Regions from separate parts of the Ureibacillus sp. GCM10028918 genome, predicted to be linked through region 2. Evidence: riboswitches for the same ligand, from Rfam matches in the RefSeq annotation. Region 2 holds a riboswitch; the other holds the start of a gene.

Region 1 (3,420 bases), on a different contig from region 2:
TACCCCAAACCTGAGGGAACGAATGTCATCTGTGACATCCTGATTATCGTGAAAATATAAAATGGTAGGAGCAAGTCCTCCAGTCGATTTTGCGATGACATCAATTTCAAATGTTGTCATCTTGTAACCTGCTTCGCCGTTATCCCTTTGATATTGTGTTACTAATCGATTCGATTTCATACATGTCACTCCTTATTGTCATTATGTATGTTCAATAAAACTTATAAGAAGAGCATCCTCAATCACATTTTATCCAGTCTGCGCTATTTTAATGGGGCTACCGATATCTAAATTAATTAAAAAATTTTATTTAACTTAATCTAATATTCCTATATTATTTGAATTATTACAATATTTAGCCAATTAGGAGGCGGTAGAATTGGAAACAACTATTATTCAACAAAGGTTATTCGGTTTACCTACGACGGCTATTTCAGATGCAATAGGCGGGTATACAAATGTTGCTAGTAGCATTAAACCGCTTAGTGATCACTTCAAAATAGCTGGACGGGCTCTTACAGTAAGGTTGCCCGATGGAGAGAATGGGGCTGTTTTAGAAGCTATAAGTAAAGCACAAAAGGGCGATGTAATCGTGATTGATGCAAAAGGAAATACAAACCGGGCAGTAGCCGGGGATTTTGTTATGTCATTAGCAAAGGGTGTAGGGGTACAAGGATTCGTTGTAGAGGGGGTTATACGTGATCTTGCAGCAGTTCGGGAATCAAATTTTCCTGTATTCTCTTTAGGTACAACGGTTGCGGCAGGTTTTAAGAATGGGGGAGGTGCTGTAGGTGTACCGGTTGCAATTGGTGGTGTAACCGTCCATCCAGGTGACTATATAGTTGGCGACTTGGATGGTGTTGTAATCGTTCCCAATAAAGAGGTTGAAAGAATAGCAAGTAAAGCAGAAGATAAAATGCGAAAAGATGAACTGCGTGAATCTGTTGCCTTATCTGGTGGTGAGTCATCCATTCGTGCTTACTTAGATAAGGTTTTGTCAAAATAAAAAGTTGAATATGCAAAGAGCTGAACTTAATATTTCGAGTTTGCTTACATTCAAAAGTCGCGAAAGAAAATCGCGGCTTATTTTGTTTTTTCTGTATGATAATACCATATTATCTCCATCTAACGTTATTCTTATTTCTACATAACGATTACAGCTAAAGTGTTACCTGCAACATAACCTGCAATTTACAACCGTATCAAGGAGACAATCAAGAACCGCATGAATACTTGGCCGCTCTTGTTTCTTTTAGATCTGCGTATTAAGATGGAAATAATCTAGTATTTACTTTTAAAGTATATTAATGATAGTATTTAATTAGCTATATTTCGCTTAATCTTATTTTAAGAGCGGGGGACCCAAATGATTTATACGGATGTCTCCGTTATAGGTGAATTCTGAAAAGAAAGGGCTTACTGTTTCCGAAGTCCTAACCCGAAAGCTAACCTCGTAAGCGTTTAAAGGAAGCGATATGAAGAGATTTAGTTAGTCGATGGTACAAGCTTTTTTGTGTTAATTATATTAATAAGTTTCATTCATATACTTGTTTCCCTTACCAGAGTAATTAATTAAATTAAAAATCATCAAGAAGGTGGGGTAATTAATGAAGTTCAAATTAAGTTTAGCTACGCAAATCTTTATCGGTCTTATTTTAGGGATTGTTGTCGGTGGAATCTTCTATGGAAGCGAAACGGCACAAAGTGTTTTACAGCCATTCGGGGATCTTTTCCTCCGATTGATCAAATTGATTGTTGTACCAATTGTACTTTCTAGTATTATTGTTGCAATTGCTGGTGTTGGTGATTTGAAATCCGTTGGTAAACTGGGTGGTAAATCATTGGCCTATTTCATCGGGATGACATTGATTGCAATTGCAATTGGTCTAGTTTCCGCTAATATATTCCAGCCTGGTTCTGGTATAGATATGAATAATCTAAACCAAACAGATATTTCTAGTTATGTTGATACTTCACATGAACAAGAAGGGAAATCTATTGTAGATACACTTCTTCACATAGTTCCTACAAATCCTATTCAGGCAATGGTTGAAGGCGATATGCTAGCGATTATCTTCTTTGCATTGGTATTGGGTCTTGGTATCGCAGCGATAGGCGAAAGAGGGAAAACGGCATTAAGCTTCTTTGAAGGTATATCACATGCTATGTTCTATGTAACAAACTTATTTATGAAGTACGCTCCTATTGGCGTTTTCGCTTTAATCGGAGTAACAATTTCCAAATATGGTTTTGCATCGTTAATCCCGCTTGCTAAATTAGCGTTAACTGTATATGGAACAATGATTTTCTTTGTAGTTGTTATATTAGGTATTATGGCTAAAATCATTGGGTACAGTATCTTTAAATTAATTAAAGTGATTAAAGAAGAACTAATTTTGGCATTCTCTACATCGAGTTCAGAAACGGTTCTTCCAAGAATTATGGACAAAATGGAACAAGTTGGTGCACCAAAGCATATCTCAACATTTGTTATTCCAACAGGTTATTCATTTAACTTAGATGGATCGGTATTATATCAAGCAATCGCTTCACTATTTGTTGCTCAAATGTACGGTATTCACTTAAGTATTGGTCAACAAATCATGTTAATGCTAGTCTTGATGGTTACATCAAAAGGTATGGCTGGTGTACCAGGTGTATCATTCGTTGTATTATTGGCAACGTTCGGCACAATGGGATTACCACCAGAGGGTCTAATGTTTATCGTAGGTATTGACCGTATTCTAGATATGGGACGTACTGCGGTTAACGTAGTAGGAAACTCATTGGCAGCGCTTGTTGTTGCTAAATGGGAAGGTCAATTTGACCCTAATACTGAAGTTGAAAACACTCAAAAAGCTTAATAAAGCGATATTGTATAAAAATATTCATTCGAGACTATCGGCGTTTAGCGCTGATAGTCTTTTTTCATTGTTTTAGGCTTGGATGATGATTTGATAATGAAAGTCGGCTATAGGATTAGAGTAAAACGGTGAGGTACCCAATCTGAGATGGAAGGTTTGCGATTTTAATGGGGAATTATCCTTGCAAGCGATGTAAACCTAGGTATACTTGTTTTGACTGCGACGAAAACTTGCGACAGTCGTAAATTATCAAGGTACAAAAAAACGACTTAAAAGGTAAAAAACCTCTTAAGTCGTTTAATAAAATAAAAAACCGTATACACAAGAAACGGTTAAGTAGTTGAATGTTTATAAAAAAATGGCGGAGGCAGTAGGATTCGAACCCACGCGCGGTGTAACCCGCCTGTCGGTTTTCAAGACCGATCCCTTCAGCCAGACTTGGGTATGCCTCCGTATAATGTCGAACTGTATCGACAAGAAATAATATATCATGTATTATAACCTTGGTCAATAGTTTTATACGATTTTTTATTGGAGATTGGCAAAAACTTTCTGC
Region 2 (3,420 bases):
AGAAATTAGGTGTTGAGATAAATATTAACAGCTATTTTTCCTATATTGAAAATATTTTTAGGATTGATGACATGATTGGCCATGAAATTACGCAGGACTACTTAAAAGTTGGCAAGTTACAAAAGTTTTATCGAAAAGAACATGAATCGCTTGGAATTGCAGAAGTAGATGAATGAAAGGGAGTGATTTAATATGCAAGAATGGCATGGTTCATCAGGTGTTTGTATCAACGAAAATGGTCAACTTTTAATGGTGTTACAAGGTAAGCCGGAAGAAAAGAAAACATGGTCAATTCCTTCCGGTGGAAGGGAAATCAATGAAACTTTTGAGGAGTGCTGTATCAGGGAAATTGAGGAGGAAACCGGGTATAAGGTCGAAATTCAAAAAGAACTTCAAGTGAAAATGGGGAGCTATGATGAAGTGAATATCTCCTTTGAAGTTCATTATTTTCTAGTCAAACTAGTTGGTGGAACTAAAACCATTCAGGATCCTGACAACTTAATCCATGATATTGCATGGAAATCTATAAATGAAATACAAGATTTAGAGCTTACTTTCCCTGAAGACCGGGACATTCTAGAGCAATACCTTTTGAATATTGTGTGAAGGGAGAGCAATCAACATAAAGTTTTGTTTATCCTTATTGGAGTAACCTTCTTTGCTGTTCTTTATTAAAATAGCATAAGGAGGTATTTTCACATTGACTAAAAGCTCGAGATTACTTTACTGCTTAATCGGAAGTGCGGTACTGGCATTATTAAATAGTTCGATTCTAGGTTCTGCTTTAATGGGCGTATTCAGCGGAGGCGGAGCCAATACACTAGAACAATTTATCGTGCTAATGGCAGATATTCTGTCATTTGTGGGGTTTTTATTATTAATCATCTTCTCGCTTCTGTTGATATACCATAATAGGAAATAGAAATTTAAAGGATAATAAATACAGTTAATCGAATATTTACGATACAAAGGGCATTAGTGACAAAGACTAATGTCCTTGTTTTATTTGGGTTAGGTAAGCGGAGAAAGTGAATGGATGAGTTTGAATGGAGGTACATAATGGAGTTTTATAAATTTAATAAAGAAAGTGGTAAGACAATTACACAATTTAATTCGAATTTTATTATGTCACGTATTTTGCAAACGGAAATGGCAGCGCACATAGGTTGTATGTATTTGGAGAAAAACGGTATTGTCGGTCTTCATCAAGCAGTTATTCCTCAACTTTTATTAGTGTTGAATGGAGAAGGCTATGTCCGGAGTGAAAAAGAAGAGTACTATAAAATTCAGCAGGGCGATGCAGTATTTTGGGAAAAAGATGAATGGCATGAGACAAAGACTGAGACGGGCTTGATCGCCATTGTTATTGAGAGTGAAGCATTAACCCCATCATCTTTCATGCCTTTAAGGGGAGAAAAGCTGTATTGATAAGCCTTATGCAAAAGAACCATACTAGGCGGATTTTTTTACACAAATTTGTATTTTTTTATATTTACAAGTGACTTATTGAGGCGTAGAATGAATCCAAAATCAATAATAAATGGCCAAATCTCATAATGAGAACGGAGGACCCAATCTTTTGGGGTTAATTCTGCAGTTGCAGAAGGGATGATTTCAGCTTCTTCGCCATCCTATCCGTCAGCTAACTTCGTCGGCTAAAGCGAAGGAGGTCTTATATGACCGCCTAATTCAAGGTGCCTTTTTGTGTATATCCACAAATTTGCTACTTGTTTTAACTGCGGTCTTTTATTGTGCAAAAAATCAAGTGATATAGAGAAAGAAGCTTATTTTAAAGTAGTTTTACTTTGAATTAGAGGAGAAGAAACATGAAAAATTTACTTTTAGAAGGGCTTAATCCTTCTAAGATTTTAGTGCTGGGATTCGCCTTGGTCATCTTTGTAGGGGCATTTTTACTAACACTCCCTATTGCGACAGAGGATGGGATAAGTATATCATTTTTAGATGCTCTTTTTACTGCTACATCAGCTACATGTGTTACGGGGCTGGTTGTTGTTGATACTGGTGATACCTTTTCGATGTTTGGTGAAATTATCATTCTAGTACTCATTCAGATTGGCGGTCTAGGATTTATGACCTTTGCGACATTTCTATTTACATTGTTAGGTAAAAAAATCTCACTAAAAGAGAGGCTCCTCTTAAAGGAATCATATAATGCAACTTCTACTGCTGGTATGGTGAAGTTAGTGAAAAGGGTGTTGCTCTTTACGGTGATTGCAGAAAGTATAGGTGCTACTTTACTAGCCATTCGTTTTACATTTGATATGCCCATTAGTGAAGCAATTTACTTTGGGATTTTCCATAGTATTTCAATCTTTAATAATGCAGGATTTGATATATTCGGAGATTTCAATAGTTTAACTGGGTATGTTGATGATCCATTTGTTGTTTTAACAATATGCTCCCTCATTATCATAGGTGGTCTTGGATTTGTCGTGATTAATGAGCTATACGAATATCCTGAAACACACAAACTTTCACTTCATACAAAAGTGGTCCTAAGTACAACGTTACTTCTGCTTGTGGGAGCATCCTTCTTAATTTTCTTATTTGAGTATGGAAACGATAAGACGTTAGGTCCATTAAATCTTGGAGGGAAAGTATTGGGTGCCATTTTTCATGGTGTAAGTCCTAGAACAGCAGGTGCAAATACTTTATCCATGGGCGATCTGACATACGCAACCTTGTTCTTAACAATCTTTCTCATGTTTATTGGTGGCGGTTCAGGTTCTACAGCAGGTGGTATTAAAGTTACGACTTTTGCAGTTTTAATGGCAACGGTTCTGTCTCAATTGAAAGGTAGAGAAGATGTCGTGATCTTTAAACGCCGAATTATTGAAAAGACAATTTTAAAAGCTTTCACAGTTGCTGTAAGTGGGGTGTTGATTGTTATCCTTGTGACTTTCTTACTTAGCATTACAGAGCATGGGCATGATTTTATAATGTATTTATTTGAAGCAACCTCAGCGTTCGGAACAGTGGGGCTATCAATGGGCTTAACTCCGGAACTAACGCCACTCGGGCGAATCTTTATCATAATTACGATGTTTATAGGAAGATTAGGGCCGTTAACTCTTGGATTTGCGATTACTAAAAGACAAGTCAAAGAAACTTATAAACGTCCAAATGGAAATATGATGATTGGCTAAGCAATCATAAGGAGAGTTGAACAATGTCTAAAAATCAATATGCAGTAATAGGGTTAGGTAGATTTGGAACAAGTATTGCGAGAAGGTTGCATGAAGCAGGGCAGGAGGTATTAGGGATTGATATTAATGAAGAAAGTGTTGAAAACGCAGAGCCTTATGTAACGGATTGTGCAATAGCGGATGCTAGCGATGAGAAGGCACTTACTTCGTTGGGTATAACGAACTTCGATTGTGTTATTGTAGCAATTGGGGA

Evidence for each region. Region 2 has a riboswitch for cyclic di-AMP ahead of ACFQU5_RS10875 (TrkH family potassium uptake protein). Riboswitches for the same ligand answer to the same signal wherever they lie in the genome.
Region 1: it holds a riboswitch for cyclic di-AMP, as region 2 does, so the genes downstream of both, ACFQU5_RS16630 (cation:dicarboxylate symporter family transporter) here and ACFQU5_RS10875 (TrkH family potassium uptake protein) in region 2, are expected to answer to the same signal.

What each region holds. Positions count from the first base shown of each region.
Region 1 covers NZ_JBHTFK010000034.1:16,871-20,290, reverse strand. Annotated here, with positions in the region: gene ACFQU5_RS16640 (sodium:proton antiporter) at 1-180, opposite strand, end outside; gene ACFQU5_RS16635 (RraA family protein) at 380-1,006, shown strand; cyclic di-AMP (ydaO/yuaA leader) riboswitch at 1,324-1,475, shown strand; gene ACFQU5_RS16630 (cation:dicarboxylate symporter family transporter) at 1,608-2,864, shown strand; tRNA gene ACFQU5_RS16625 (tRNA-Ser) at 3,224-3,316, opposite strand.
Region 2 covers NZ_JBHTFK010000007.1:329,691-333,110, forward strand. Annotated here, with positions in the region: gene ACFQU5_RS10860 (NUDIX hydrolase) at 193-606, shown strand; gene ACFQU5_RS10865 (hypothetical protein) at 701-922, shown strand; gene ACFQU5_RS10870 (cupin) at 1,060-1,428, shown strand; cyclic di-AMP (ydaO/yuaA leader) riboswitch at 1,533-1,672, shown strand; gene ACFQU5_RS10875 (TrkH family potassium uptake protein) at 1,827-3,167, shown strand; gene ACFQU5_RS10880 (potassium channel family protein) at 3,191-3,420, shown strand, end outside.